DNA from 4 places in the Clostridium sp. JNZ X4-2 genome. Region 4 is predicted to be linked to each of the others. Evidence: riboswitches for the same ligand, from Rfam matches in the RefSeq annotation. Region 4 holds a riboswitch; each other region holds the start of a gene.
What was found. Region 4 has a riboswitch for S-adenosylmethionine ahead of ACYUJ6_RS11615 (DUF2292 domain-containing protein). Riboswitches for the same ligand answer to the same signal wherever they lie in the genome.

Region 1 (8,207 bases), 1.6 Mb from region 4:
AGGTGCAATTCCCTCCAAGTGCCGTAGTGGGTTACAAAAGGCATGGCTGCATCAGTACCGAGGCCAACTCTTATTCCTTCTTTAACGGCTGTTTTAAATCCTTCCGTCATTTCATCCCTTATAATTCTGCCATTGGTAAGCTGCACATTATCCAATTTAGTGTATTCCGTGCTGATTTCCGACACATAAACTGCAGCTGCAAAGGTAGGTATGAGAGCACTGTATCCTCTCAAGGATTTAGGATTGTGTTTAAAAAGCTGTATTATTTCATCATCCATGGAAGCGCCGTGTTCTATAGTATCAACCCCTGCTCTGAGAGCTTCTTTAAGTCCTCTGGTGCTCTGACAGTGGCTTGCTACAAGTAAGCCTGCCCTATGAGCCTCATCACATATGGCTGCAATTTCATCATAGGTCATCTGCACCCTTCCTGCTTCTCCTATTTTCTTGGAATCGGTAACTCCTCCCGTGCTGGCTATTTTTATCAAATCTGTTCCATTATAAATATGAGTTCTTACTTTTTTTCTTCCTTCCCAGGGTGAATCACTGGCCTCAGACACAAATTTATATCCATGCCCGCCTGTTATGCATATCATGGGACCTGCACAAAGCATATCCGGTCCAATTTCCCTGGAACTTTTTATTTCATCCCTTACTTCCAGGTCATAGTAAAAAGGATCTCCAACACTTCTAAAAGTAGTCACTCCTGCATGAAGTGCATCCATGGCATTTTTTTTCATTCCCTGTTTAAGAAGGTGTTTTCCAAGAGCTGATTTCATAAATTCCAAATTTTCATCCGGAGTTCTCTTCACCCCCTCCTCTGCAAAAGGATTTCCGTTTCCAAAAAGGTGGGCATGAGCATTTATAAGCCCCGGAAGTACATATTTGCCTTTCAGGTCAACTATCCTGCAATTTTCAGGTATGCTCACCTCATCTTTATTTCCCAGGCATTTTATTTTGCCGTTTTCATCTGAATTTTCCACTAATATAACGCCATTTTTTATCAATTCATTTTCAAACTTACCATCTATTATATTGCAATTTATAAAAGCACAAATCTGATCCTGTTTACTCACAATAATTATCTCCTTTTTTTGGATAGGGGTCAGACCCCCTGACATTTATTGTCAGGGGGTCTGACCCCTTAACAATTTTTTACAAGTACTCTTTAGCCAATTTATCGAAACTATCCAGGGATTTTTTTATTTTGTCATATGAAATACAGTAGGAAAGCCTGAAATAGCCTGGACACTTGAAAGAAGAGCCTGGAACTATAAGCAGATTGAATTTCTTTGCTTCTTTTGCAAATAGAGCATCATCCGGTATCAGTGATTTAGGAAACAGATAAAATGCCCCTTCAGGTTTAACACAGGAAAATCCTATTTCAACAAGGTGATTATATAGAAGATCCCTGTTTTTCCTGTATATATTTACGTTCACTTCCGAATCCAGACATTTTGCAATTACCCTTTGAAACAGTGAAGGTGCATTTACAAATCCCAAAATTCTATTTGCCACATTTAAAGACTGCATTATGTCGTTGAAATCATCTGCATCACCATTACATACTACATATCCTATTCTCTCTCCGGGAAGAGAAAGTGATTTGCTGTAAGAATATCCAACAAATGAATTTCTATAGTAATTCAATATATAAGGCACTTTTACCCCATCATATGCTATTTCCCTGTAGGGTTCGTCAGAAATCAGATATATGCTGGTGCCTAATTGCTGTTGTTTTCTGTTTAAAACTTCAGACAAGTCTTTAATAAGCTTTTCTGAATAAACCACTCCTGTGGGATTATTGGGTGAATTTATTATTACAGCTTTAGTATTGGAATTTATTTCGTCCTCCAGCTTATTTAGATCAGGTTCAAAGGTTTCCGTATCTGAAGGCACAATTACAAGTTTTCCGTCAAAATTTTTTACATAGTTCTCATATTCGCCGAAAAACGGTGAAAAGGTAATAACCTCATCTCCTGGATTTAAAAGGGTTTTTAAAATAATATTCAATCCGCCTGCTGCACCACAGGTCATTATCAAATTATTTTCAGTTAATTTCAAATTGTATTTTTTGTTGATATGTTCTGCAATTTCAGCCCTCACATCTTCATAACCAGAATTGTTCATATATCCATGGACCAGATTAGGAGGCTCCTCACTTAATATTTCAGCTACAGCTTTTTTTATGGATTCGGGTGGTTTTACATTGGGATTGCCAAGACTAAAATCAAATACATTTTCCTCCCCATAAATCGAAGACAGCCTCTTCCCTTCCTCAAACATGGCCCTTATTACAGAACTCTTAGACACATATTCTTTCATTTTATCAGATATCACAGAATTTCCCCCCTTATATTTAAAGTTCAAATAACAAAGTTCAGATGTTAAAGCCCAAATATCACAGCTGATATTTGAAGCTATAAAAATATTTTAACACAAGAATTTGCGATGTACAATTGACAGTTGGCAGCTCAAATACACAGGCTGCAATTAACAGTTCATAATTGACATCTATACTCAACTCTCAATGCACAATTCACAGTTAACAATGGACAAGCTACGGATTAATCAAAATTAGGAGCTTATAGTCATGAATTAATAGTTTTGGTTGATTTTCAGATGCTGCCGGAAACTTTCATTTACAATTTATTATTCACTATAAACTCCTAGATAAACTTCAGCTCACAATTCTCAGCTTTGAGCAAAAACCGCAATACCTATAATTACCATTGTAAATACAATAATACCTATATATATTGCCATTCCCGCTGGCCTTCCCGCATTTACTGTCCAGCCTACACCAAATCTCTTTTCTACAAATATGGAGGGATCCTCAGGATTATAATATATAGTGTTTGCCAGTTTCCAGAAATCATCATCATCTTTATTTGTAAACCCAGATTCCTCTCTTTGAAAACTGTCCTTCTCCATTTTTATATTGCTGCCTCCCTGTCCGATTCTTATGGACAATACTAAAGTAATTAAAATTGTAAAAATTACAAAAACTATCATTACAATATTAAAAAATGTGGTAGACATTTTAACTATTCTAAATATCTGAATGGTTCCCATAGTAAAGATAACATTTATTATCACAGCAAAAATCACCATGTATATTGACCATATTCTTCTGAACCTTCTGTCCTTTTTTACAGAAATTTCAGGGTTTGAAATTTCTATCTGCTGTTTTGACCAACCTATTGTCTTGTATATTATAAAAAACACTGCAGTAGATGCCATTTGAATAAGAGGCATTTCCCAGATCAAAAATTTTGATTTAATCTGATAGCCATTCACATTTCCTGATAAATCCCAGTGAGTGGATACTTTATGGGGTAAAGGTGCATAATTTACATATCCTAAAATTATATTTATCACAATTATAAATATAGGAATCAAGAAGAACCAAGCTGATATCAAAGTTTTACCTTTATCTCTGGAGTAATCAGTGTCTATTACTAACGCCTGCTTTTTATCTTTAAACCATGAGTACTGTAGTTTAAGATTTTTAACAGCTCTATTGGATATCATATATATTAAAAAATTCACAAAAACAAAGGTAAAAACAGTAAATAAAATCATACCTACATTTAAAAATTCATAATTTAATAAACTAAATAATAATATAAATGGAATTCCTATTACTAAATTATTTCTTATAAACTGTCTTTTTATCTGTCTTATTTCAACACTATTTATTTTATCTTCAGGTATTCTGGAACCAAATACAATTTCCTTTCTAGTAAAATTCGGCGTCAATATATTAATTACAAGCACTATTAAAAATATTAGAAATAAATATATACATAAAAATAAATTTTCCTTCATAACTATCTCACCTACTTTATATTTATTTATTTGATAAATCATATTTTTCATATATATTAGAACATAATTTCAAAATGTCTTCTAATTTATTATGTCTTAAATAAGCTTCTGCCAGTAAGTAAGTAAATTCATTCACCAGTTTTTCATTAAATTTTTCACTATTTTCAGGATAGTTTTCATTTATAACAGCTCCTGTCCTTCTGTCTATATTCAAGTAACCATCAGACTTTAATATATTATAGGTTTTATTTACAGTATGCAAGTTTATCCCTATATCCTCTGCCATTTGCCTTACGGAAGGAAGACTTTCTCCCGGTTTTAGATTTCCATCTGCCATTCCCTCTATAATGCTCCTTTTAAGCTGTTCATATATAGGTGTTTCCGAATCAAAATCTATTTTAATTATCATAACTGCCCTCCTATTCTATTTGTTATATATAATATATAACAAATAGAATAATATTGCAACGATCTTTAATATATTATTTTAAAGTCAGCTTATCAATGTACCATCAAGTAACAGATATTTTAAAAAATAAGCTTAAAGAAAAAAGACAATTAGGAACCTGTCCCCGGATTGTCTTTAAACTTGTATTTTAAACTCTGAATTGCGAATCGTGCATTGTGATTGTACACTGTCAATTGTGCATCGTGAATTGTGAATTATGCATTGTACATTGTGCATTGCGAATTGTGAATTATGCATTGTAAATTATGCATTGTAAATTGTGCATCGTGCATTGTGAATTGTGCATTGTGCATTGTCAATTGTCAATTGTACATTATAAGCAGCCTATCCCTCTTTATAAAATTCAGCCTTTTCCCTGAGTGTTTTCAGTTTTTCAATAGACCTTAAAAGGGTGTCATCTTTTTTTGCAAAATGCAGTCTTATTAAATAATTTATGTCCTCCTTAAAGAAGCTTGAACCGGGGACTGCCCCTATTCCCACATCTTTTGCAAGCCACTCACAGAACTTCAAATCATCTTTTACATTAAACTCTGAAACATCTATGAGAACATAATAGGCTCCCTGGGGTTTGACATATTTAAGTCCTGCCTCCCTTAATCCCTGAAGAAACAAGTCCCTCTTTTCAGTATACAGATTTTTCAGCCAATCATAGTATTCCATGGGTAATTTAAGTCCTGCTACAACTGCTTCCTGAAGCGGTGCCGCCGCCCCCACCGTAAGAAAATCATGTACTTTCCTTACATTTTCTATGACTCTCTCATCACCTATGACATAACCTATCCGCCATCCGGTTATAGAATAAGTCTTGGAAAAAGAGCTGCAGCTTAAAGTCCTGTTGAACATGCCTGGAAGTGAAGCAAAATAAACATGTTTATATGGATCCATTACAATATGCTCATATACTTCGTCAGTTATTACAAAGGAATCATATTTTTCTGCCAGGCCGGCTATGAATTTCAATTCCCCATAGGTAAACACCTTCCCCGATGGGTTGGATGGATTACACAGTATAAGGGCCTTTGGCCTTTGCTTAAATGCATTTTCAAGCTCCTCCCTGTTAAAAGAAAAATTCGGCGGGTAAAGTGGTACATATATAGGTTGTGCTCCGCTTAATATTGCATCTGCCGCATAATTTTCATAAAAAGGAGAAAATACTATTACCTTGTCTCCGGGATTGCATACAGTCATAACAGAGGCCATCATTGCTTCCGTGCTTCCACAGGTAACTGCAATCTGAGTTTCTGGATCTATATCAAGTCCCATAAATTTAGATTGTTTTTCCGCAAGGGCCTCTCTCAGGTTTTGTGCACCCCAGGTAATTGCATATTGATGAGGTCCCTTGTCCGCTGCTATTTTAAGTGCTTCTCTTATTTCTTTAGGCGGATCAAAGTCCGGAAAACCCTGGGATAAATTGATTGCTCCATATTTATTTGATATTCTGGTCATTCTTCTTATAACTGAGTCCGTGAAATTAACTAGTTTTTTACTTAATTCAGGCATACAAACGCATCCTTCCTTTCAATTGATTCCACAATAAAAATAAAGTGATTCTTGGATTCAGGCGGAGCTTGAGCATAGGAATGAAATAAATATCCGTAAACAAATAAAAGTCCGAGGAAACACCTCAGACTTAAAATTACAAAATACATTCTCATCTTTCAGCTCCCGCTGCAGGATTTGGCACCACTGTACAATGTACTGGTTGCCGGGTTTCAAAGGGCCTGTTCCCTCCACCTCTCTTGATAAGTTCAAGATTTATATTTATTGTTTTATTAATTATAACTATTTACATTTGTTAAGTCAATGGCCATGATTTTTCTTTATAACATATTCCCACGGTTCCGGGTCCGGAATAAACTCCTACTATAGGGCTTATCTGTCCTATCATATATGCATTTTCCACATTGTGTAATTTGGAAATTCTATTATAAACATTTTCTGCATCTTCCTGCGCATTGCCATGAACTATATATACATCACAGGGAGATTTGCCCAAAAACTGCCTGCCTATATCTATCATTTTACTTAAGGATTTTTTTCTGCCCCTTACCTTGTCACGGGTAAAACATATCCCTTGATTATCATCAAAATATACTATGGGTTTTATATCCAATACTTCACCTATGGTTCCGGATATTCTTCCTATACGTCCTCCCTTTCTGGCATATTCCAGTGTTCCAAAAACAAAAAGGAAATGCATTTTACTTTTTATTTTTGGTATATAATCTGCAATTTCACTAAAGCTCCTACCCTGTTCAATGAGATTTCCGCATTCCTTTAAAATAATTCCCCACAGTTTTGCAGCAACTTTTTACTTAACTTAACCTGGATTCATTGATTTTACTGGCGAATTCGGGGATTTTTATTTTCGTTTTTCGTCATATTTTACTAGCGCTCTATGTAGTATTGTGATATAATTAGTATTATATGTGTGGAGATGATTGTTTATGTACCTAAAAAAGACTCCTTCTAGCAATGGCAGAATTCGGTTATCCATTGTAGATAGTTACTATGATAAAACTAAAAAATGTTCCCGGCAGATAACTGTGGAATCTTTAGGATTTCTCGACGAATTAGAAAAAGAATATGATGATCCAATCTCTTTCTTCTCTGCACGTGTTGAACAATTAAAGGAAGAAAAGAAATGTAAAAGAGCTCCAATCACTTTTGTATTTCATGATGCTGATACAATCGAGCAAGATGTTACCTTGCGTAAAAATTTTGGATATACTGCGTTAAGCAAGATTTATCATGAGCTTGGCATACACACTTTCCTTACCAACAGACAACGTCATACTAAGGACAATTATGATGCTGATACAATCATGAAACTCCTTGTTTATTCAAGGCTTTTGAATCCTGCTTCAAAAAAGAAAACTTTTGAGAATAAAGATTGGTTCTTTGAAAAAGATAACTATTCTCTTGATGATGTTTATCGTTGCCTTACCTTTTTTAACAAGCATAAAGAGAGTCTCCAATTTTGGATCAACAATAAAATCAAAGAACTCTATGGAAGAGATACCAGTCTTATTTACTATGATGTAACCAACTACTACTTTGAAACTGATAAAATGGACAACCTCAGAAAAAAGGGAGTATCGAAAGAACACCGACCAAATCCAATTGTACAAATGGGGTTATTTATAGACAACAAAGGGCTTCCCATTACCTATGAGCTATTTTCAGGAAACACTAATGACTGCCTTACCTATCGACCTAATTTTGCACGTATCAAGAAGGAATATAATCTTGGCAGGGTAATAACGGTGGCAGACAAAGGCATGACTACTGGCGACAACATTTGGTATACGACTCATACTCCTACAAAAGATGGGTATGTATTCAGTATGTCTGTTCGCGGTTCTGACAAAGAATTAAAACAGTATGTATTAGCAAAAGAAGGATATGAATGGCTAGGCACAGAATACAAGAGAAAATCTAGATTATACCCAAGAACAATTCAGATAACATCATCTAACGGAAAAAAATTAAAAAAAGTAGTACATGAAAAACAGGTAGTATTCTACAGCGAAAAATATGATAAACGTGCTAAGGCTGAGCGTGCTGCCGCACTTGCAAAAGCACAGGACTTAATCTCAAATCCGGGTTCTTATACAAGGGTTACTTCCTATGGTGCAGCTAAATATATAAAAAACATTAACTTCGATAAAGAAACTGGAGAAATCTTGAAACCAACACAACTTCTAAAATTAGACATGGACAAACTAGAGGAAGAAGAAGCTTTGGATGGTTACTATGTCATTGTAACTAGTGAATATAAAGAATCTGATGATAAAATCATTGATATGTACCGAGGGTTATGGAAGATTGAAGAATCTTTCCGAGTAACTAAAAGTGACTTAGAGGCAAGACCAGTTTTTGTATCCACCCAAGGGCATATAGAAGCACA
Region 2 (8,207 bases), 1.5 Mb from region 4:
ATTACAAAAATTTGAAAGGTTATTTTACTATTGACACATACCTTAATTTAAGGCTATATTTTATTATGAGTATAAAATATACAATAATGGCAAAAGGTATGATAACTATGATAAACAGCTATGAATTGTTTAGGAATTTAAAACCTGAGGAAAAGAAAATATTCAATCTAATACAAAAAAGTGGAATTATGACTAAAAATGAAATTTTATTTAAAACTGGAATGAAGTTGACCACATTAAATCGCATAATGAATCCACTTGAACAAAAATCCATTCTGGTGCGGAAATGTGTTGGAGAGTCTACAGGGGGAAGGAAACCTGTGTTGTATGATGTAAATGTGTGCAGGTTTTATATTGTGGGTATAGGTATATGCAGTACTTATGCACAGGTATCCATAGTGAACCTGAGAATGGAGATTTTTTATAAAAAAAGCTTTTATATTGATTTTAGCAGTTCCTGCAGTGAAGTCATAGAAAAAATTCTTCAGATTATGAAGAGTGTTTATGAGGAATTGAATTTGGAGTTTCTTCAGCTTGTAGGAATTGGACTTGCAATTGAGACCAATCTTTGGAGTGATGAAAATATAGGCAGGATACTTGAAGAAAAAATAGGGTGCAGTGTAATTAGTGAGAATTGTTCGAATTCTGCGGTTACTGCAGAGTATTTGTACGGAGCAGGGAGGCAATTCAAGAGTTTAGCTTATTTTGATTGTGGAGTTGGATTGAAACAGGCAGCAATTGTTCAGGGAAAAATTATAAGATCAGCGGGGGACAATGAATATGCATTTGAACATATGATCGAAAATATAAATGGCAGTATTGATTTTGACAAAGTGTATTTTAGTTATATAAAAAATAGTGTGCTGTCTCAAAAACTTCTTTTGGATGCTGCATCAAAATTGAGTAAAAGTATAGAATCCTATATAAATTTGCTGGATCTTGAATGTATTATATTAAGCGGATCTTTGGTGGATTTCCAAACGTTTTATGAAACATGTACACAGTATATTCCTAAAGGTATTTCAATAAAAAAGCACGGATATTTTAAAGAAAATGCAGTTTCAGTAGGCGCAGCAGCTTTTTTGCTGGAAAAATGTATTAATGATCAATATGATACAGATAATAAAAAATTTGTTGTTGACAAAGCATTTTAAAAGTTATATCATATACATAAATTAAAATTCAATAAATGCAAAATTTCTTATCAAGAGTGATGGAGGGACTGGCCCTATGATATCCGGCAACCTGAATATATTTATTATTCAATGGTGCTAATTCCAGCAGGTATACCCTGAAAGATGAGAGACGAGAGGATATGACTTCCTGTGGTTTCTCCACAGGAAGTTTTTTATTGTATTAATTAATTTGTACCGACTAGAAAACTAGAGGTCAAGTTGAATTTATTATAGGATATATAATCTATCTGTAATAAATTAAATTTGGCCTTTTATTGTTGTATAAATTTTATGAAATACCTCTTATATATAGTTAGATGTACTTTTTACCAAAGTAGGAAAAAGTATAAAATTATTAGCAATTCATTTAAAAATACATTGTAAGATCATACATACACCAAAATAGTAATATAAAATTATGGTAATTATTGATTGGAATAACTATATGGATAATTTTATAAAAGAATACAGCTGGAGTTTAATTTGTAAGAAATAATAACCAGGAGGAACACAGTATGAAGCATGATAGAAAAAAAATAAATCTAAAAAAAGCATCTCGAAATTTAACATCTATTATAGGTTTTTTAGCTATATGGGAAGTCTTGCCCAGAATTGGCATAGTGGACAGTGCATTATTGCCTCCTTTTTCAGAGGTTGTATCTTCACTTTATACTATTATTTTCGTAAAAGGAATACTTCTGGAGCATATAAAAATAAGCATCATACGCTCTCTGGAAGGATTAGGTCTGGCTATAGTGGTTGGTATCTCACTGGGTTTATTTATTGGGAGATTTAAGGTGGTAGAAGTATATATAAATCCTGTACTGCAGCTTTTTAGACAAACTTCTGCACTGGCATTGTTCCCTGTTTTTATAATATTTTTTGGAGTGGGTGAGACTTCCAAAGTACTAATTATATTTTGGGGATGTGTATGGCCTATGCTCATAAATACCATAGACGGTGTGAAAAGTACTCCCATACTGTTGATAAAAGCGGCCAAATCCATGGGATGCTCTTCTCTCCAGATTCTAAAAAAAGTTATATTGCCTGCGGCCTGCCCTTATATATTTACAGGACTAAAACTCAGCGCCAGCACGTCTATCATAATGCTGACTGCAGCAGAAATGCTGGGGGCCAACAAAGGATTGGGGTATTTTATATCATATTCCCAACAGACTTTTCAGATACCTTATGTATATGCCACTATAGCCGTCATATCAATTATAGGACTTATACTTACGTGGATTGTTACTTTGCTTGAAAAATTTATTTATTTCTGGAAGGAAGAAGAAACCACAGAATAGGTAAATTATTTAAATAAATTTCATAAAATCAAAGGAGGAATTAAAATGTTAAAGAAAAAAATTGTTTCACTAGGACTACTATTTGTAATGGCCACAGGACTTTTTACTGCTTGTGGAAATAAGCAGAATGTGTCCCAGAGCAAATCAAACAGCAAGGAATTATTTGAAATCAAGTATCCAAAGTTATTGTTCTCAGATCCTGTGTATATTGCAGATCAAAAGGGATTCTTCAAAGAACAGGGAATAAAAATAACATTTACAGGGACTGTATCCCAGGCTGATATGATTACGTCAGTTGCATCAGGTGCAAATACCTTTGGAGGGACAAGCGCTTCAAGCATCACTTTAGCCATTGCTAAAGGTGTGAAAATCAAGGCAGTTGCTGCTGGATGGGCCTCTACACCTAAAAATCCTTCTGTGGGCTATGTAGTGCGTGCTGATAGTCCCATAAAGAGTATTAAAGATTTAAAAGGCAAAAAAATAGCTACTACTCCTCATTCCTATCAGCTTTTAAATTTATTAGAGAAAGCGGGATTAAAGGAGAGTGATGTTACAGTGGTACCTTTGTCTTTTGACCAGGAAGAAGCTGCTCTCGTTGCAGGCAGTGTAGATGTAATAGAAGTCTTACCGCCATATCTCACTAAGATAGTAAAGACAGGAGTTGGCAGAATACTTATTGATGGAACCCAGGTGTCAGGAGAACAGAAAGGATGGCCCCAGCAGTTTACCAGTGCTGATTTTATAAAAAAGCATCCTGATATAGTGAAAAAATATACTACAGCTATTGCTAAAGCATGTGATTGGGCAAGAGCTAATCCTAAAGAAGCCGGAAAAATATTTGTAAAAGTATTTAACGTTCCGGATGAGTATGCAGATTATTATACCGCAGCGTATCCGGAACATGGACTTGTAAGTGAGAAGGATGCACAATTTTGGATTGACCAGTCCGTAAAATATGGTGATCTTAAGAAGGGCAGGCTTAAAACTTCTGATGTGTATACCAATGAATTTAACCCATATTATAAAAAAAATTAGGAGGATTATAGATGAGCAAAAAAGAAGAAATATTTAAAAAGCTTATAGCTTCCGTTGTTGATGGAGATGAAGAATTGGCAGGTGAGTCCGCTGGTAAAGCCATTGAGATTGGCATTGATCCAACAGAGGCTATAATCAAGGGGCTTGCTGAAGGGATGTCTGTAGTGGGAGATTATTTTGAAAGCCAGGAATATTTTCTTCCTGAAGTTATAATATCCGCTGATGCCTTTAAGGCAGGAGTTGATGTTTTGAAACCACACCTTAATTTGGAGAAAAGTGATAAACCGGCAAAGGTGGTTATAGGAACTGTTCAGGGAGACACCCATGACATCGGCAAAAATATAGTATCCATAATGCTTGGTGCATCAGGTTTTGAAATATATGATGTGGGAAGGGATGTGTCCCCTCAGGTGTTTGTAGATAAAGTTAAAGAGATAAATGCTGACATACTGGCGCTTTCGGCTCTTATGACCTCTTCCATGGTGAATATGAAGAAGGTAATAGAATTATTGAAGAAAGATAAAATAAGGGATAAAGTAAAAGTGATTATAGGAGGAGCCCCAATATCCCAGAGATATTGTGATCAAATTGGAGCAGATGGGTACTCTGTAGATGCAGTGGCAGCTATAAGAAAGGCCAAGAATCTTATAAATCAATAGGGGAGGATAAATATGAGTGAGTTAACTTCAAGGGAAAGGGTTCTGAGAGCTGTAAATTGGAAAGCTGTGGATAGACTTCCTGTATTTAGTGCAACGCTTTTGGCTCCTCAGATTATAAACAGAAATTTCAGTAGAGAGTTTTTGCTGGATTCAGAAGCATTGGCGGAAGTCTATTATAAGCAGTGGGAATATTTTAAATCTGATATAGTCATGCTTTCTGTTGCTACAGGAGAACATGAAGCCCTGGGTGCGGATATGTACTGGCCTAAGAATGACTATCCAATGATCAGAAATCCTATAATTAAGACTCATGCAGATGCAGATAACCTGAAAGTTCCTGATTTGAGAAAAAATGATTTGGTTCAGTCTATTCTAAAAGCAATAAGGATTATAAGAAAAAAAGTGGGAAATCACATTATGATAGGAAGTATAAGCGGAGGACCCTTTAATACTGCAGGCCTGCTTTTTGGAACGGAAAGTCTTATGAGCAATGTGAAAAAGGATCCGGAACTGGTGGATAAAGTGTGCAAAGTTGTGGTGGATGCATCCATACAATATGCCGAACTTCAGGTGGAAGCAGGAGCTGATCTTATATTCATGCCGGATGCAACTTCTTCTCCTTCCTGTCTATCCCCGGCTCAATACAGGGAAAGAGCTCTTCCGCATATAACAAGGTCAGTGCAGGGTTTTAAAAAGGCTGGAGCCATAGCTATGTATCATCCCTGCGGAGGGGAATATCCCATTATTGATCAGGTATCCCAAACAGGTGCAGATATTCTGTATTTCTCGGAATTGGTGGATTTAAGTGTATCCCAGAAAATATTTGTAGGAAGACACTGCGTAGCTGGAGGAGTGGATCCAAGTGGAACTTTGTTCCTTGGAAGTCCTGAAGAAGTAGATGAGAATGTGAGAAAGATAGTAGACAGTTTAAAGTTTAAAACCGGTGCTATAGTGATGCCAGGATGTGGACTGTCTCCCAATATACCTTTTGAAAATGTAAAGGCTATGGTGGATGCAGTAAAAAAATATGGAAAGGGAAAATTAAGGTAAGGAGAACATTTAATGGACAAAATTAAAATTCTATTTGAACCCATAGAAAAAGTAGTTTATGCAGATCCAGGAGAAAATTTGCTTCAGCTAGCTTTAAAAAATAATATTATCATAAATAATCCCTGTAACGGTAAGGGCATCTGTGGAAAATGCAGAGTAAAAATAAAAAGCAGGCATATATTACCTCCTACAGATAATGAAAGAAAATTTATACCTGAGACCTTGCTGGACAATGGTGTAAGATTAGCTTGTGGTATTAGGATATCAGGAGAGCTGGAGGTTGATATATCTAATAGTTATGAGAAGCAGGAAGATATACAGGTTCTTGAAACAGGAATGAAAGTTGACATTGGCATCAATCCATCCATAACAAAAGCTTATACTGAGCTGCCCAGGCCAAAACTTGACGATAACCGTACTTTGTTAAAGCGTTTTTCAGATACCGTGGGATATGACATTGATAAAAATTTTAATTTGGATATAATAAGGAATCTTCCAGAGGCCGTAGAGGAGGAATACAAGTTAACTGCAATATTGTACAATAATCATATAATAGGTGTAGAAACTGGAGATACATCAGGAAAAATCTACGGCGTGGCTGTAGATATAGGAACAACTACGGTGGTGGTTTCCATATTGGATATAAATACAGGAAAAGAAATTGGAACTGCAGCGGCGGCAAATTCGCAGCGTATTTATGGACAAGACGTAATATCCAGAATACAGTATGTGGAGAATGAAGAAAATTTATTCCAGCTCCAGGAACTTATAGTGAATCAGATAAACAACTTAATATTACAGGCGGCAGAAAAATCAGGAATTTCTCCGAAGAAAATATATGAAGTAGTTGTAGCTGCCAACAGCACTATGCTTCATCTGTTTCTTGGAGTCAAACCTCAGTCCATAGCTGTTTCGCCTTATACATCTGTTTTTAGAAAGGGATTTGAAGTGAAGGCTTCTTCTCTCAAGCTTAATAAGATTTCAGATTTCGGTATTGTATATATTATGCCCAGTGTTTCCAGCTATGTGGGAGCGGATATTGTTTCAGGTGTAATTGCTACAAAAATATCTGAAAGTAAAACTCCAAGTCTTTTGGTGGATATAGGAACCAATGGAGAAATAGTATTTGGCTCTAAGGATGGAATGGTGGCATGCTCCTGTGCTGCAGGACCAGCTCTTGAAGGAATGAATATAAGCTGCGGCAGTATAGCCATAGATGGAGCGGTAGAAAAGATTAAAATTGAAAAGGGCAGTATAGATTTAAAAGTCATTGGAGATACATATCCTAAAAGTATATGTGGAAGTGGAATTATAGATGTAATTTCACAATTTATAAAAAACTCCATTATTGAGTTAAATGGGAGATTTTCAAGAAAAATAAGTGAGGAGTATAAATCCAGTTTAAAAGCCAATGGGGAAAAGAGATTTTCTTTAATCAAAGATGACAGTGTGTATATAACACAAAAAGACATAAGACAGGTCCAACTTGCCAAAGGAGCTATTCTGTCTGCAATTCATGTTTTATTTAAAGAAATAAATATAGGATATGAAAAAGTTGATAAAGTGTATATTGCCGGGGCATTCGGGAAGCACCTCAGTTTGAAGAGTATTATACAAATTGGCCTCATGCCGGTGGAATTTGCAGAAAAAGTAGTTTTTGTAGGAAATACATCAAAGATGGGAGCAGTAAAATGTCTTTTAAATAAAGAATATAAGGCTAAAGCTGAGCTTGTTCTGGATAAGACTAAATATTTTGAACTTTCTGTTTATAAAGGATACGATAGACTTTTTATGGAAGATATGGCATTTCCAGCACCGTTGAAGGAGGAGATATAATATGTTTACACCTAAAGAAAGACTTAGGGCTGCAATAAATGGAAAAGAAGTTGACAGGCCTCCGGTTATATGTCCTGGAGGAATGATGAATTCCGCTATTGTGGATGTTATAAAAAACAGTGGAGTGAGTTTGCCGGAAGCCCATTGTGATTCCGAATTGATGGCTGATCTGGCATTTCAAATTCAAAATCAGACAGGATTTGAAAATTTTGGTATACCATTTTGTATGACTGTAGAGGCTGAAAGTAATGGCAGCAAGGTTGATTTTGGAGATATAGAATGTGAACCCAAGATTGTAAAAGAAAGGTTCCCAGACAGTAAAAGTGTAATATTTGAAGACATTGGTGAACTTTTGAAAAGGGGAAGGGTTCCAGTAGTTGTGAAGGCAGCCAGAAAATTATCCCGGGAACATCCTGATATTCCTGTAATAGTTACCCTTACTGGTCCCATAAGTTATGCTTCATCTATAGTTAAGCCCATGGCATTTTTTAAAGATCTCAGGAAAGATTCTGAAAACAGCTGCAAGGTGCTTGAGTATGTAGTAGAATTTTTAAAAGGTTTTATAACTCTTGCTGTTGAAAATGGAGCTGATGTTATTGCCTTTGCGGATCCTACTGCTACAGGTGAGATTCTTGGGCCTAAGATGTTTGAGAAATATGTGGTAAGGTATATGCCACAAGTGGTTTTAAAAGCTCATGATTTAGGTGCAAAGACCATACTTCACATTTGTGGGGATGTAAAACCTGTAAGACATCTTCTACCCGAAATTGGAGCGGATTTAATAAGCACCGATGCGGTGGTAAGTCTTTTCAAGCTGAAAAAGGAGTTTCCGGGAATCAAAACCATGGGTAATCTGAGTACCTTTCTTCTAAATGATGGACCCATTGATAAAATTAAAATTGGGACGAAAAAACTTGTAGAGGATAAAATAGATGTTATCGCTCCAGCCTGCGGCCTCAGTACATCAACCCCGCTAAAAAATATCAGGGCTTTTACTGACAAAATTAAAGAATGAAGATGAGATCCGGCTGGAGACATCATTATATTGGGAGTGAGGTGAGATAGTATGAGTAAAAGAAAAGTAGTGGTTACAAGATGTCCTATTGGGAGCGCCTCGGAGATTGCTCTGCAAAAAGGGTGGTTAAAAA
Region 3 (8,207 bases), 190 kb from region 4:
TGAAAATAAGCTTATCTAGCCTTTTTATTTAAAGTTATAAGAGAGAGGAGATAATAAAATATGCCTGTTAATTTTGCAAAAAGTATTGAGGAGAGGACATTAGAGCATCCATGCTATAATTGTGCCGCCCATAAATATGCCAGAATGCACATACCTGTGGCTCCGAAATGCAATGTGAGCTGCAATTTTTGTAATAGAAAATATGATTGTGTAAATGAATCAAGACCTGGTGTGACAAGCGGAATTCTAACCCCTGAGGAAGCCAGAGACAAATTCAAGGTAGTAAAAAACAGAGTAAAAAATTTGACGGTAGTGGGTATAGCGGGACCAGGAGATCCACTTGCAAATTTCCAAGAGACAAGAAAATCCATAGAATTAATAAAGAAAGAGTGCAGGGATATTACATTTTGTCTTTCCACCAATGGATTAATGCTTCCTGCATATGCCGATGAAATAATAAAGCTGGGAATTACCCATGTTACTGTAACAATAAATGCTGTTGATCCTGAAATAGGCGGCAGGATCTATAAGTTTGTCAATTATCAGGGAAAGACTTTTGTAGGTGAGGAAGCAGGGAAGATACTGCTGAATAATCAATTGTCAGGGCTGAAATATATTGCTGGAAAAGGCATTGTGACAAAGGTTAATATTGTGATGATAAAGGGAATTAATGATACTCATATCCCTGAAATAGTGAAAAAAGTTAAAGAATGCGGTGCCTATATGACCAATATAATGCCTCTAATACCTGTAAAGGGCAGTGTATTTGAAAACAGGGATACTGTAAATGAATCTGAATTGAAGAACATGAGGGAAAAATGTGAACCACATTTAAAACAGATGTATCATTGCAGGCAGTGCAGGGCGGATGCCATAGGAAGTTTGAATAAAGATGTATCAGCTCAGTTCAGGGATTACAGGAAAAATATAATTTCTCTTGACAAGCCTGAGAAAATCCATAGAGACCATAAGGAGAACAGGGACTATAGATTTGCCGTGGCCAGCAGTTCAGGAGATTATATAGATGAACACTTTGGACATGTGTCCCAGCTGTATATATATGATGTGATAAAAGAAAATATCAAGTTTTATGAGAAAAGAAATGTGGAGGTGTATTGTAGAGGTCCACAGGAGTGTACTGGACATGATGACAGAATATCCGGTATTATAAAATGTGTGGATGATTGCGACGGAGTACTTGTATTGCGCATTGGCTTTGAACCTGTAATCAAGCTTCATGAAAAAGGCATAAGAGTATTTCAGATGTACAGCACCATAGAGGAGGGAATAGAAAAGGCAATGGAATTGATGAAGTAGAAAAAAGAATAGGAAGATTAATTTTATTTCTTGACAATATATATGCTATTTGGTATAGTAAGTAATATAATCAAATAATTTGAATAAAATTCTTATCAAGAGAGACGGAGGGACTGGCCCTATGATGTCCGGCAACCTGAATTTATTTAACGGTGCCAATTCCAGCAGATTATAATCTGAAAGATGAGAAACAAAGATTACTTTCTTGTATCTATCTTTACAGGAAAGTTTTTTATTTTATATAGGTTTTTTCGTAAGATTACAAAAAGTTGACTAGAAACACTAGAGACTTATTTTTGTAGAGATAAGTTTCTGGTGTTTTTTGCATTTCATTTTCGGATATTTTATAAAAACTCAATATTCAGACAAAAAAAGAAGAATGGTATATAAACAAAAGCATACCTGATGAAAAAGAAGGTGCAAAAGTCAACAAATGGGTATCAGATGCCATAGGAGCGCCTGTAAGCGCCATTACTATTATGCAGATGATGGAGTCATAAAAGACAGGGATATACAGCAGTGGACAGCTGGAAGTAAGACGATCGGTGCGTTTCCTAAAAATGCAAAGGTAAAGGTCAGTGATATAGTAACCCATCAATTTGACAAATATGGCAATTCTGGATCACAGCCCAATTATATAGTCAAAGAATAATATGAATATAAAATCCCATGGGAGGGGAGTTTTGAATGAAAAAAGTAGTGAAAAAATCTAAACAGGAAAGTGTAAATATAAAGGATAGGCAATATAAAATTGTAATTGATAATGTAAGAAAATGTTATAATATAAAATCACAAAATCGTCAGAAAGATGAAGAATTTTTAACACTTGATAATTTTAATTTAAAGGTAAAAAAAGGAGAATTTATTACAGTGGTAGGTCCAAGCGGCTGCGGGAAATCTACCTTTTTAGATATTCTGGCAGGGCTGTCAAGACCTACATCAGGAAAGGTTTATATAGATGGGAAGCTGATTACGGCACCTGCTCTGGACAGAGGAATTATACTGCAGGGTTATGCACTGTTTCCATGGAGAACTGTAGAGAAAAATATTGAGTTCGGCCTTGAAATAAAAGGCATGACAAAAGATTTAAAACATCAGATAAGTAAAAAATTTATAGATCTGGTAGGATTAAATGGATTTGAAAACAGATATCCCCATGAACTGTCGGGAGGAATGAAACAAAGAGTTGCCATTGCCAGGGCACTGGCCTATGATCCTGAGGTGCTGCTTATGGATGAGCCTTTTGCAGCAGTAGATGCCCAGACCAGGGAGTCTCTTCAGGAAGAATTATTGAATATATGGGAGAAGACAAACAAAACTATTGTGTTTATTACCCATAGTATTGAAGAAGCGGTATTTTTGGCCGATAGAGTGGTGGTGATGTCAACTAACCCCGGCAGAATTAAGGAAATCATAAATATAAAACTTCCAAGGCCAAGGATTAATTCTCAAATCAGAACTTCTCAGGAATTCAATTCCAACAGGAATAGAATATGGGAGCTTCTCCACGGAGATGCTGATAAAATTCAAGCAGAAGCTATGGTATAAATTTAAATATGTAAATACTTTTATAAAATAATGGGAGGTTGTAATTTATGAAATTCGATTTAAATACTTCTGTGGTAAAAACACGGGAAGAACGCCTTGGTACTATTATTGGCTGGAAAACAGGAAAAGCTTCCGAGCTCTCCAGGGATTCTTCATATACCTGCGGAGGCTGCAGGGGAAATGGTGGAAAAAGACTTTGTGAAACCATAGGACCATTTACCCAGGGCTCAGGATGCAGTGAGCAGATGGTAGAATGTCAGGCTGGTAATATAAGAGATGCGGTTTTGATTCAACATTCGCCCATAGGCTGCGGTACAGGTCAGGCAGCCTATAATTCCATATACAGGAATGGATTGGCAATCAGAAACCTGCCGGTGGAAAATATTAAAATAATTAACACTAATATAAAGGAAACGGATATGGTATTTGGAGCTCTTGGCAAATTGGAACAATCCATAAGAGATGCCTGGAACAGGCATCATCCTAGAGCAATTTTTATTGCCACATCCTGTGCCACAGGAATTATTGGTGAAGATATAGATAGTGTGGCCGGCAAAATGCAGGAGGAACTTGAAATACCGGTTATCCCCATGTACTGTGAGGGATTTAGATCCAAACACTGGAGCACGGGATTCGATGCCACCCAGCATGGAATACTGAGGCAGCTGGTACGCAAAAATCCAAAGAAACAGGAAGATCTGATCAATGTAATAAATTTATGGGGAAGTGATGTATTTACGCCTATATTGGGGGAACTTGGACTTAGGGTTAATTATATAGTGGATTTGGCAAAGGTTGAAGATTTGGAACAGCTCTCAGAAGCTGCAGCTACTGTTGGATTTTGCTATACGCTTTCTTCTTATCTGGCCGCAGGACTTGAAGAACAATTTGGGGTTCCCGAAATTAAAGCTCCACAACCCTATGGTATAGCAGGAACGGATGCCTGGATAAGAGAAATTGCAAGAGTTACCCACAGAGAAGAAAAAGCAGAGGCATATATAGAAAGGGAACATAAGAAAATAGCTCCAAGACTTGCCGAACTTAGAAAACTTCTTAAAGGAAAAAAAGGCTATGTAGCTACGGGATCAGCATATTCTCATGGACTTATTGCAGTACTTAAGGAACTGGGTGTGGAAGTGGATGGTTCCTTGGTATTCCATCATGATCCAATATATGACAGCAATGATCCAAATAAAGATTCATTGAAATTCTTAGTAGATAATTATGGGGATGTACCAAACTTTACAGTAAGTAACAGACAGCAGTATCAGTTTTATATACTGCTTAAGAATGTAAAACCTGATTTCATTCTTATAAGACATGCAGGTCTTGCTCCATTGGCTTCACGTATGGGAATTCCATCTGCACCACTTGGTGATGAACACCATGCAATAGGCTATGAAGGAATTTTAAATCTAGGTGAAACCATTTTGGATATACTGGCACATAAAAAATTTCATCAGGATCTTAAGCAGCATGTTAAACTGCCATATACAAAATGGTGGCTTGCTCAGGAAGATCCTTATGCACTTAAAAAAGATAATTTTGTAAAAGCAGAATATTAAAAATAACAGTATTGATTTTAATAGAAGAGGAGTGAACACAGTGCCTAATGTAAAACTAGAATGTAAAGATATAAATCAAATTACAAAAAAATCAAATTCAATCGAGCAGATAAGATATGGCTGCGCTCTTGGGGCCATGCACAGTGCCTTTGCAATTCCAAGAGTAATACCCATTGCCCACTGCGGCCCGGGCTGTGTGGATAAACAGACAGCCAACATAGCTTTTTATAATGGTTTTCAAGGAGGAGGCTACGGTGGAGGATCAGTTGTACCAAGTACTAATATTTATGAGAAGGAAGTTGTATTCGGTGGGGAAGACAGGTTGAGGGAACTTATAGGTGCTACCTTTAAAGTTTTGGATGCAGATTTGTTTGTGGTTATGACAGGTTGTATTCCCGATACTGTGGGAGATGATGTGGGATCTGTAGTAGGCGAATTCCAGGACAAGGGTTTGCCTGTAGTTTATGCTGAAACAGGAGGGTTTAAAGGAAATAATTTTACAGGCCATGAGTTGGTTGCAGAGGCTATTATTGACCAGTATGCAGGTGATTACAATGGACCTCTTGAAAAAGGGCTTGTAAATGTATGGTCCCTGCTGCCTTTCCACAACACCTTCTGGAGGGGTGATCTGGCTGAAATAAAGAGGATACTGGAGGGAGTGGGACTTAAAGTAAATATTTTATTTGGACATGAGTCCCAGGGAGTTTCAGAATGGAAAAATATAAAAAAGGCTCAATTTAATTTGGTATTGTCACCGTGGCTTGGGCTTAAGACTGCAGAACATTTAAAAAAGAAGTATGGGCAGCCTTATTTGCATATTTCAACTATTCCAATTGGAGCAAAGGAAACCAGCAGCTTTTTAAGGAAAGTTGTGGACTTTGCAGGAATAGATAAAAGTAAATCAGAGAAATTCATAGAAAAAGAAGAAAAAAAATACTATGAGTATTTAGAGGATTTTTCCGATTTTTATGCAGAGTACTGGTGGGGACTTCCTGCAAAATTTTCTGTCATAGGTGACAGTGCATATAATTTGGCCTTGACAAAATTTTTGGTAAATCAGCTTGGACTTATACCTGCAAGGCAGATTATTACTGAAAACCCCCCTGAAAAATATAGAGAGGCTATCCGTAATGAATATAAGAATATAGCAGAAGATGTTTCTACTGATGTGGAATTTGAAGAGGACAGCTATGTAATTCATGAAAAAATAAGGGAAACTGATTTTGGTCATAAACCACCTATTATTTTCGGAACCACCTGGGAAAGAGATCTTGCTAAAGAGTTAAAGGGGTTCATAGTGGAAGTGGGTTTTCCTGCATCCTATGAGGTGGTTTTATCAAAGTCTTATGTAGGATACAAAGGAGCACTTACATTGATTGAAAAAATATATACCACTATAGTAAGCGCAAGTGCATAGTTTTTCGAATATTGATTTTAATATAAAATTTTATAATAAAAAAGACATGGAGGAATAATATATGAGGCAAATAGCAATTTATGGTAAAGGCGGCATAGGCAAATCGACAACTACACAAAACCTGACAGCAGGATTATCTGAAATTGGGAAAAAGGTAATGGTAGTGGGCTGCGATCCAAAGGCAGATTCTACAAGGCTGCTTTTAGGTGGACTGGCACAGAAAACAGTGCTGGATACGTTGAGGGAGGAAGGCGAGGATGTAGATCTGGATTACATTTTGAAAAGAGGATTCAACGGAATAAGATGCGTTGAATCAGGGGGACCAGAACCGGGAGTAGGGTGTGCAGGAAGAGGTATTATAACTTCTATAAATATGCTGGAGAGGCTGGGTGCATATACAGAAGATCTGGACTATGTGTTTTATGATGTACTAGGTGATGTGGTATGCGGAGGTTTTGCTATGCCCATCCGTGAAGGAAAGGCAAAGGAAATATATATTGTGGCCAGCGGTGAGATGATGGCACTTTATGCAGCTAATAATATATCAAAGGGCATAAAAAGGTATGCCAATAAAGGCGGTGTGAGACTTGGTGGAATAATATGCAACAGCAGAATGGTGGACAATGAGAAAGAATTGCTTAAGGCATTTGCCGAGGAAATGGGAACACAGCTGATTTATTTTGTCCCCAGGGACAATGTGGTACAAAGGGCAGAAATCCATAAACAGACTGTTATAGAATTTGATTCAGGTTCAAATCAGGCAGAGGAATACAGATCCCTTGCAAGAACTATAGAGGCAAACAATAATTTTGTGATACCAAAACCTATGTCCCAGCAGAGATTGGAGGAAATATTTCTGGAGCATGGTCTTATAGACAAAAATTTAAGTGCTGTCTAAAATATTATCATCAATTTCATAATGAACTTTAAGAGATGATAAATATAACTTAACTTCCTGTGGATTTTACAGCAGGAAGCTTTTTTTTTAGTGTTATAATATTAAGTAATTCTTGGGTTTAGATGAGTTTGCTCATAAGGAATACTTTTGTATATAAACCTTAGATAAATTTATTCAGAGACACAGTATTGTTTATTCCGCTCAGGTGTTAACAATGGTGATCTCCAGATAAACTTGGAGGGATAATTATAATGAAAAGAAAAATTCTGGTGAGTTCATGCCTGCTGGGGCAAAAAGTCCGTTATAATAATGGGGATGCAGCTTGTTATGATCCCCGCTTTCTTAAATGGTTCAAGGAAGGACGACTTATAGGTATTTGCCCGGAGGTATCAGGAGGTCTTCCTGTTCCAAGACCGGCTTCCCAGAGACAGGGAGATAAAGTAATTACTAGTGCTGGATTGGACGTGACCTCTGAGTATGAAAAAGGAGCACAGGCAGCTCTTTCCCTGGCAAAAGATCAGAATGTAATATTGGCCATTCTAAAGCAGAATAGTCCGTCTTGTGGAAGTTCATGTATTTATGATGGTACATTTACCGGTACTAAAAAGTTAGGCCAGGGGAAAACCACTGAATTACTGCGACAAAATGGTATCAAAGTGTTTGGGGAAGATCAATTAGATGAAGTTGAAAGGGAAATAGACAAATGGACAAAAACAGAATAAGACTTTTAAATGTTGATGATGAGGATCTGAATTTTATAAGAGAGCTTATTCAAGAGGATGGTTTTTATCCTCTTGAATCAAATTTTAGTATGGATGAAGAAGAAAAAATCGTGCCTACATCGGGATCTCATAACTGCGGTGGGAGGTGCATTATAAAAGCACATGTTAAAAATAATCGTGTAGTGAGAATATCCACTGAGGATGATATTCCTGATACAGAAAAAATGCCACAGCTAAGGGGATGTTTGAGATGCCGCTCTTATCGCAATCGCATGTATAACTGTGACAGATTAAAGTATCCTATGAAACGCAGGGGAAAACGGGGTGAAGGCAGGTTTGAACCCATTAGCTGGGATGAAGCCCTGGATACTATTGCAGACAATTTAAAAAGAATTATGCATGAATACGGACCGGATTCCATATATATTCAATATGCAACTGGAAATGAAGGAAAACTTTCAGAAAATGTGTGGATGAAAAGACTTCTTGGCATGTATGGAGGGTATTTATCCTATTATGGAACCTACAGTACGGCTTGTACCCAAGCGGCTACTCCCTATACTTTTGGTACTGTATATACTGGAAACAGCAGGGAGGACTGGGTTAATTCGAAACTCATCATTTTGCTTGGATTTAATCCGGCAGATACCATACATGGAACAAATACTTCCTATTATCTTAAAATGGCAAAGAAGGCAGGAGCAAGAATAATAAGCATTGATCCTATTTATTCCAATACG
Region 4 (8,207 bases):
GAGCATATTCCGTAAGCTCTTCTTCATAAGCTTCAATATTATCAAGTCCTACTGAGTTCAAATAATCAATAGCTGCTCCAATAGACACTGCTCCCTCTACATTCTGGGTACCAGCTTCAAATTTAAAAGGCAGTTCTGCAAATGTGGCATTTTGTTCCGTAACGTACTCTATCATATCTCCACCTCTCAAAAATGGAGACATTTTTAAGAGAAGCTGCTCTTTTCCATAAAGTACACCTATCCCCATGGAGGCTAACATCTTATGGCCTGAAAATACAAAAAAATCAGCGTCAAGATCAGATACATCTACTTTCATGTGAGGTGTGCTCTGCGCTCCGTCTACTATAGCTATGGCTCCCTTTTCATGTGCATATTTCACAATATCTTTAACTGGATACTTTGTTCCAAGTACATTTGACACCTGTGCAATAGATACAATCTTTGTTCTATCAGTAATTTTGTTCTTATACTCTTCTTCAGTTATTCTCCCGTCTTCATTGACATACATGTATTTAAGTACTGCACCTTTGGCCTTCACCACCATCTGCCATGGAAGTATATTGCTGTGATGCTCTGAAATAGCAATTACTATTTCATCTCCCTTATTTATAGAATTGAGTCCATAACTGTAAGCTATTAAATTCAATGATTCCGTAGTATTTCTCGTAAATATTATTTCAGAAGATTTCTCTGCTCCAATAAATTTTCTTACCTTCTCACGGGCTCCCTCATAAGCTTCTGTGGATGTAACTCCTAAGTAATGAGCTCCTCTATGAGGATTTCCATTTAAATTTTCATTGTAATGTTCCACAGCTTTTATGACAGATAATGGTTTTTGTGTAGTTGCCCCATTATCAAAATATACCAAGTCTTTACCTTCTACCTTTATGGAGAGTATTGGAAAATCCTTTCTTACCTTTTTTACATCTATACCTGTTTGTATTACATTCCCATTACTCATTTATAATCCTCCTTTTAAGTTCTTCAGATAAAAATTTCTTTAAATCCTCTGCAGGAATTTTATCAAAAATAGGACTAAATCTGGCTTCTATAACTAATTTTTCCGCTTCACCATAATCAAAACCTCTGCTCATTAAATAAAAAAGCTGATTTTCATCTATTTTACCTACACTAGCTGCATGCTGACCATCTACATCTTCCTCCTGGCAGAGAAGCATTGGAATAGTATCCGTCTTAACCGTTGGATCTAAAAGAAGCACTTCTTCAGCTTGAGATCCCTTGGACTTGGAAGATCCCCTTTTAAAATCTATATTTCCCTTAAACACTTTCCTTGCTTTATCTTTTAATACTCCTTCTATGACCATATTGCTGACGCTCTTCTTTCCAAAATGATTGGCAGTATAATAAAGATCTTGTCTTCTATCTCCATCTACCAAATAAGCTGAATATATATCAGCACTGCTGCGCTCCCCTTTTAAATCCGAATTATAATTTGTAACATTTATATGACTGCCTATTTCTATAGTAACCCAGTTTACCTCTGCGCCTTCATCAACCTGTGCCATATTTGAATCAAAATGAGTAGATTTATCATTCATTCTTTGAATTTTTATAATATTTACCTGAGATCCATTTTTAGCAAACACCTTGGTCAGTCCATTATGAAAAGCAGTTGTTTCTTTTTCTCCGGTATAATAATCTACTACCAAAGTAATCCTGCTGTTTGGTTCTGCTACAATTATATTGTGATCCACCACTGCAGGGTTATGCTTATCTAAATTAAAATTAAGCCTAACATAGGAGTTTAAAATCCTGTTTTCGGGAGTTTTTATAAATACTCCTGAATTAAATTCATTTTCCGCAAGCTTCACAAAATCCCCTGACACAGAAGTGGCATCTTTAAAACTGGAATATTTACAAAGGCAGTTTTCACTTGAAGCTTCCTTTATAGGTACTATGGTAACATCTCTAAAATCTTCGGCCTTAAAATCTATATAATCTGCATCATATTCCCGTATATCCGGAAGCTTATAATTGTCAATATGAAAATTATTCAATCCTAGATGCTTCCATGTGAGTACATGGGCTTGATTTAATCTAAAATCCCTTTTATTCTGCAATGTGGAAATTATATTCTTGCTGTCACTAAAATTCTCCTTACTATCTATCATACAGTACCTCCTTATCCTATAGTTCCCTTTAATTCTAGTTTAATTAAATTGTTCATTTCTACTGCATATTCAAGAGGAAGTTCCTTGGCTACAGGTTCAACAAATCCCGTAACTATCATACCCCTTGCCTCTTCTTCCGTAAGTCCTCTGCTCATAAGATAGAAAATAGCATCATCACTTATTCTCCCTATTTTGGCTTCATGACCCACATCCACATTGTTATTTGCCACACTTATAATAGGTACTGTATCCGATCTGGATTCACTATCAAGCATCAATGATTCACAGGATACACTGGATCTGGAGTTTACTGCATTTTTTGTGGAACTTAAAAGACCTCTGTAGATGGAAACCCCTCCATCTTTAGATATTGACTTTGAATTCACCACAGATGTGGTATTTGGTGCTGCATGCACTACCTTAGAACCTGTATCCAGATATTGTCCCGCACCTGCAAAAGTTATTCCTGTAAAATCACATCTTGCCCCTTCTCCTCTTAGTATGCTCATGGGATACAACATGGATACTTTGGAACCAAAAGAACCTGTTACCCATTCTATGTGACCATTTTTATCTACTGCCGCCCTTTTAGTATTTAAATTGTACATATTTCTTGACCAGTTTTCTATAGTGCTGTATTTTAGTGAAGCTCCCTCTCTTATATAACACTCAACACATCCTGCATGCAGATTGTTTACATAGTATTTAGGTGCTGAACAACCTTCTATATAATGAATTTTTGCTCCCTTTTCAACCACTATAAGCGTATGTTCGAATTGACCTGCCCCAGGGGCGTTTAATCTAAAATAAGATTGAATTGGTATTTCAACTTGAACTCCCTCTGGAACATACACAAAAGAACCGCCGGACCAGACTGCTCCATGAAGTGCTGCAAACTTATGGTCTGTTGGAGGTACAAGTTTCATAAAAAGCGGCTTTACAAGTTCTCCATAATCTCTTATTGCCGTCTCCATATCCATGTACAAAACACCTTGTTTTTTTAGTTCTTCACTTACATTGTGATAAACAACTTCTGAATCATATTGTGCTCCAACTCCCGCCAGTGATTCGTGCTCTGCCTTAGGTATTCCAAGCAAGTCAAATGTTTTCTTTATATCCCTTGGTACGTCCTTCCAGTCATGCTTCATATTGGTATCCGGTCTTACATAAGTAACTATGTTATTCATATCCAGATCCGTTAAGTCAGGTCCCCAGGATGGCATTGACATATTATTGTAAATATCCAGAGATTTAAGTCTAAATTCTCTCATCCAATCAGGATCATTTTTCTCCTGGGATATTTCTTCTATTATTTTTTTTGTAAGACCTGATCCGGTTTTATAACTGGATTTATCTTCATTTTTTATATCATAAATACTTCTTTTTACATCTTCTATATGAGTTTTATCTTTTTCCAATAAAAACACCTCTCTTCCAAGACAATCCGCTAAACCAGTGCCTTAAACTTGTCATATCCATTTTTCTCTATTTCTTCAGCCAAGGATGCATCACCGGTCTTAACTATTCTGCCGTCCACAAGTATATGAACATAGTCCGGTTTTAAATGTTCCAAAATACTGTCATGATGTGTAATTATAAGTATGGAATTATCTTTTGTCCTAAGTCTGCTTACTCCTTCTGATACTATTCTAACTGCATCTACATCAAGTCCTGAATCTGTTTCATCAAGCATGGCAAGTTTAGGTTCAAGTACTGCCATCTGAAGTATTTCGTTTTTTTTCTTTTCCCCGCCTGAAAATCCCACATTTAAATATCTCTGTGCATAATTTTCATCTATTTTTAAAAGTTTCAGTTTTTCTTTTAAAGCTCTTTTAAATGCCAATATGCCACTTCTTTCTCCCGTAACAGCAGCTTTTGCACTTCGCAGAAAATTTTCAACAGTTATTCCCTGTATTTCTTCTGGATATTGAAAAGACATAAATATCCCGCGTCTTGCCCTTTCATCTACTTTTAAATCATTTATTTTCTCCTCTTCAAATACTATATCTCCTGCTGATATAACATATTTAGGATGACCCATTATAGTATTTACAAGAGTGGACTTTCCTGCTCCATTGGGACCCATTATAGCATGAACTTCACCTTTCCCGATTTGTAAATTAAGTCCTTTTAATATCTCCTTATCTTCAACTTTTGTTCTTAGATTGTTTATTTCCAGTAACTTTTTTCCCATTATACCTCTCCTTTATATCCGAGTATTTGAGTCATGTTTAATTTTAAAAATCAGCTACAATATAAATGAGTAATTTAGATAAGATAGAATATCCGACTTAAATACTCAACATTGTACCTGATTACATTTTACTATTTATTTAAAGGATAATCAATAATGAAAATATGCATTTTATATTTTTCTCTAAAAGTTTTTATTTTCTGATAATAACTTAAGCTAATTTAAAGTATCCCAATTTCTATTCCTTAGGTAATTAAACAAATCCCCCATTTATTTAAGTCTTATTTTTTCCTTTGTCTCTACCTGAATTACTATGCCGTCTTGAATAACTAAAGTTATTGAACCATAGCTTATGCTTTTTAATGATTGCAGTATTTCCTTAATGTACTGCTCTGAGATCTGGTTTTTTTTCCGTATAATTTTTGCCTCCATTTTTATATTACCCCCTTTTATAATAATTTATCCAATGGCTGCCATTGCTGACACCCCCATCTTTTTCAAGATGAAGTATGACAAGTACTTGCTGTGCCTCTGGATTTATTCTTCCCCTAAAGGATAACGTATTCTAAGTGCTAAAGACGCTAAGAATACTATTAATAAGGTTCGGTATAAAAGCATTCCTTATGGGCAAACTCCACCGTACCTAAAAATAACTTGATAAACTAAAAAATCCTCTTCAGATGAAGAGGATTAACTTATATGGCAATAAATATAAAAGATTTGCATTAAAGTTTTACCTTTACCTCATCTTCCAGAACTATGTTCTGATGGACTTAGCACCTTACATGTAATACTAACATGGGTTGCTGAAACTTCATCGGGCCATTCCCTAAGTTTCTCTTGATAAGGATCAATATTAAATTATTGTTTTTAATTATACCGTATAATGTTTCTAGGGTCAATTAATTTTTTAATTAAACTGCATTTAATTATTTATAACTTTCCAATATATTGCTATATATATCTTCTGTCAGTGTCAATCCGCCATTATAGCCTACATAAGTCCTATTAAGTACCAACCTGTGCATCACTGGCAAGGATATATTTATTCCAAAACCTTTTAATTCTGATACTATATCCCTATCCCAGGAACTTCCCAAAATCAATGGTGTATAATTACCATGATTATATTTTCTTAACCCCTCATGTATTTTACCTCCATCAGTTTCAAATATTACTTTAGAAGATATATTCCGGGACAAATGTTGAAATTCATACTCTATTTTTTCCCTATATTCTTCTGGAGCATCATCTGTAATATATTGTTCTCCCGGAACAATTCCAAGTTCATTTACTAAAAATTTACTGATTCCAAGTGCATAAAAGGAGTCTGTTATATTAAAAAATTTATCTGCCATATCATATCTAAATTCTATGAAAAAATCCAGTGATCTTTCAATATAATAATAAAATCTTTTTTCCTCCCTGCTTATAAAAGCTTCCACCCTTTTTTTATCTAATTGTGAAAATTCTGCTACAGTCCTTAGAAATTTACTGGTTTCCCTTGCTCCTATAGGTAACACTGGATAATGCAGATAAGGAGTACCATATTTTTCATTTAACAGTTTGGCTGTATTTAATCCTACCCAGGGAGAAAGGACTAAATTAAACTGGGCATTGGGAATTGTTTTCCATTCATCTACACCATTGGACTCCGTTCCAAAAAGTATGTTGACTTTAAGACCTATTGACTGGAGCAATTTTTTTATTTCCGCCAAATTACCCGTCCAAAAGGAATCCTGATATGGAACTACGGACCAAACATTTACAAGACCCTTCTCCACTTTTGGTTTTCTCTCACCTATAAACTGATCTATAATGGCTTCAACTACCAATTCATGCCCTTTGAAATTGCTTCCTTTAAATCCGCCTGTTTCTGCATAAACTATAGGAATCCCTTTACTTTTATATTCACTTACCACCTGACCTACATCATCCCCTATTATATCTGCAGTACATCCTGTTAAAACCACAAACAGATCACCCTTTAAAACCTTTAGAGATCCATCTATTACCTGTCTTAACCTGTGTTCTCCTCCAAACACCACTTCTCTCTCCGTTGTATTAGTACAAGGTACGGCACTTCCTCCCGAATACCCTATGCCCTGATATCCTGATGCAGCACTGAGACCATCATGAAGTTTAATTCCACATCCCGGCCCGGAGTGTAATATGGGTATGGCCCTTTTAATAGCCAGTACTGACTGCTGTGCTCCCAATGCACAATAGTGCCTGGGCTGTTCTATTATTTCAGTTGTTTTAGTCACTATGACCACCTCCCAAAAAGCTATAAGGATCCTGTTTCAGCCACCAATCAGTATAGGGCAATTCACAGTGTGCAGCAATATTCTTCACAAATTCCTTAGATGCCAGTACATCCACTATTTTATTTCCATAATTTATCAGGCCTTCATATCCTAAGCCAAACTGCTCATCCCCCATCAAAAATGTGGGTATTCCCAATTTAGGTCCCCAGGAAGACATTCCTCCATGACGTGCCACCAATAAATCTGGTTTTAATCTATTCAATATATTTACCAATTCAAAAGGCTGTTTATTGCAGATATTAAAATTTTTCACATCTCCATAATTTTCAACAACATACCCTAAGCTGTCGCTTTTGGGATCCATATTGTCATAACAGGGATCATGGTGAAATATAGCCGCACCTACTACTTCCATATGGAGATCTTTAAGAAGAGCTATTAAACTGTGCCCATGAGCTGCTCCAGCTGTGACATATACTCTTTTTCCCTTTAATTTGCTCCTAAGCTCTTCAAGCTCATGGGCAATTTTGTCTTTTTGGGACTTTATAAGTTTCTCAACTTCTTTTTCTCTATGAGTAACTTTACCAAGTTCCCTAAACCACATATCAGCACCTTTAATACCATAGGCTGGCGGAGCTTTAACTTCAGGCACGCCATATTCCTGTTCCAATCCAGCTGCCAAATATGTCCCCAGTGTAGGACATATTTGTACTGTAGCTGCAGCTTCAGATATTCCTTCCAGTTGAGCTATAGTTGAAAAAGGTACAATGTAATTGGGCTTTAACCCTATTTGTTCAAATAAATCCGTAAATATATCACTTCCCCAAAAATTAATTACATTTACCATATCTTCTCTTCTTTTAACTGGTGGTTTGACTATTTTCCGCAGGATACCATGGTATGCAGCATCAAAACCTGTTGTCCAAATTCTGGATCTAAATCCTTCACAGGCCACAAATACTACAGGTATACCCAATTTTTTTTCTGCTTCATCAGTTACCTCCTCTACATCATCTCCAATAATTCCAGATGCACAGGAAGTAGTTACAAAAATTGCTTTAGGTTTAAATCTTTTGTAAGCTTCTTCTATGGTCTTTTCCAGTTTGAAGATTCCACCATATACCATATCTTTTTCCTTCAAATTGGTATTTAACAGCCTTGCATTTTTTAAAGGCAGTTTCCTCTTTCTCTGTCCTACTCTATTTGTAAAATTATAATCCTGGAAGTCAGCTGAACACCCTATTGGAGCATGGTTTATTACTACTGCATCCTGTATCATAACCAATTGGCATAATGCATTTCCCGAACTGCACCCCAGGCATTGGCTAAAACTTCTTCTCTTTTCACATAACTTCCCACTTTTGGATTTACTGCATAATTCCTTAGCACTTCCGCCAAATCCCGTAATTGAACCCAACCTGGATTCTCTTATTTCAACTTCCGGAGATTTTATATTAATACTCAACCTTATACCTCCCCCTTAAAAAGCCGGCACTACTGCAACCCCGTATTTTTTCTTTATAAAATTTCTCACGTCCTCTGAATTAAGTTTTTTTACTATTTCTTTTATTTCCTTCTTATTTTCATCGCCTTTTCTCACTACAATAAGATTGG

Region 1: linked by a shared signal. The riboswitch ahead of ACYUJ6_RS02495 (pyridoxal phosphate-dependent aminotransferase) and the one ahead of ACYUJ6_RS11615 (DUF2292 domain-containing protein) in region 4 are both predicted to bind S-adenosylmethionine.
Region 2: linked by a shared signal. The riboswitch ahead of ACYUJ6_RS04315 (ABC transporter permease) and the one ahead of ACYUJ6_RS11615 (DUF2292 domain-containing protein) in region 4 are both predicted to bind S-adenosylmethionine.
Region 3: linked by a shared signal. The riboswitch ahead of ACYUJ6_RS10700 (hypothetical protein) and the one ahead of ACYUJ6_RS11615 (DUF2292 domain-containing protein) in region 4 are both predicted to bind S-adenosylmethionine.

Annotation. Positions count from the first base shown of each region.
Region 1 is NZ_CM142685.1:489,560-497,766, reverse strand. Features, by position in the region: gene ACYUJ6_RS02515 (amidohydrolase family protein) at 1-1,073, opposite strand, end outside; gene ACYUJ6_RS02510 (pyridoxal phosphate-dependent aminotransferase) at 1,153-2,337, opposite strand; gene ACYUJ6_RS02505 (DUF1648 domain-containing protein) at 2,692-3,828, opposite strand; gene ACYUJ6_RS02500 (GntR family transcriptional regulator) at 3,851-4,237, opposite strand; gene ACYUJ6_RS02495 (pyridoxal phosphate-dependent aminotransferase) at 4,622-5,797, opposite strand; SAM riboswitch class I at 5,946-6,046, opposite strand; gene ACYUJ6_RS02490 (DegV family protein) at 6,093-6,581, opposite strand; gene ACYUJ6_RS02485 (IS1634 family transposase) at 6,745-8,207, shown strand, end outside.
Region 2 is NZ_CM142685.1:917,944-926,150, forward strand. Features, by position in the region: gene ACYUJ6_RS04310 (transcriptional regulator) at 66-1,154, shown strand; SAM riboswitch class I at 1,199-1,305, shown strand; gene ACYUJ6_RS04315 (ABC transporter permease) at 1,691-2,479, shown strand; gene ACYUJ6_RS04320 (ABC transporter substrate-binding protein) at 2,525-3,514, shown strand; gene ACYUJ6_RS04325 (corrinoid protein) at 3,526-4,173, shown strand; gene ACYUJ6_RS04330 (uroporphyrinogen decarboxylase family protein) at 4,186-5,223, shown strand; gene ACYUJ6_RS04335 (ASKHA domain-containing protein) at 5,236-7,059, shown strand; gene ACYUJ6_RS04340 (MtaA/CmuA family methyltransferase) at 7,061-8,074, shown strand; gene ACYUJ6_RS04345 (ABC transporter substrate-binding protein) at 8,126-8,207, shown strand, end outside.
Region 3 is NZ_CM142685.1:2,227,186-2,235,392, reverse strand. Features, by position in the region: gene nifB (nitrogenase cofactor biosynthesis protein NifB) at 61-1,317, shown strand; SAM riboswitch class I at 1,407-1,507, shown strand; gene ACYUJ6_RS10700 (hypothetical protein) at 1,751-1,969, shown strand; gene ACYUJ6_RS10695 (ABC transporter ATP-binding protein) at 2,005-2,865, shown strand; gene ACYUJ6_RS10690 (nitrogenase component 1) at 2,913-4,430, shown strand; gene ACYUJ6_RS10685 (nitrogenase component 1) at 4,471-5,847, shown strand; gene nifH (nitrogenase iron protein) at 5,909-6,745, shown strand; gene ACYUJ6_RS10675 (2-thiouracil desulfurase family protein) at 6,997-7,467, shown strand; gene ACYUJ6_RS10670 (DMSO/selenate family reductase complex A subunit) at 7,449-8,207, shown strand, end outside.
Region 4 is NZ_CM142685.1:2,417,575-2,425,781, forward strand. Features, by position in the region: gene ACYUJ6_RS11595 (cysteine desulfurase) at 1-961, opposite strand, end outside; gene sufD (Fe-S cluster assembly protein SufD) at 954-2,132, opposite strand; gene sufB (Fe-S cluster assembly protein SufB) at 2,144-3,550, opposite strand; gene sufC (Fe-S cluster assembly ATPase SufC) at 3,580-4,326, opposite strand; gene ACYUJ6_RS11615 (DUF2292 domain-containing protein) at 4,597-4,758, opposite strand; SAM riboswitch class I at 5,068-5,176, opposite strand; gene ACYUJ6_RS11620 (nitrogenase component 1) at 5,256-6,593, opposite strand; gene ACYUJ6_RS11625 (nitrogenase component 1) at 6,586-8,058, opposite strand; gene ACYUJ6_RS11630 (MetQ/NlpA family ABC transporter substrate-binding protein) at 8,074-8,207, opposite strand, start outside.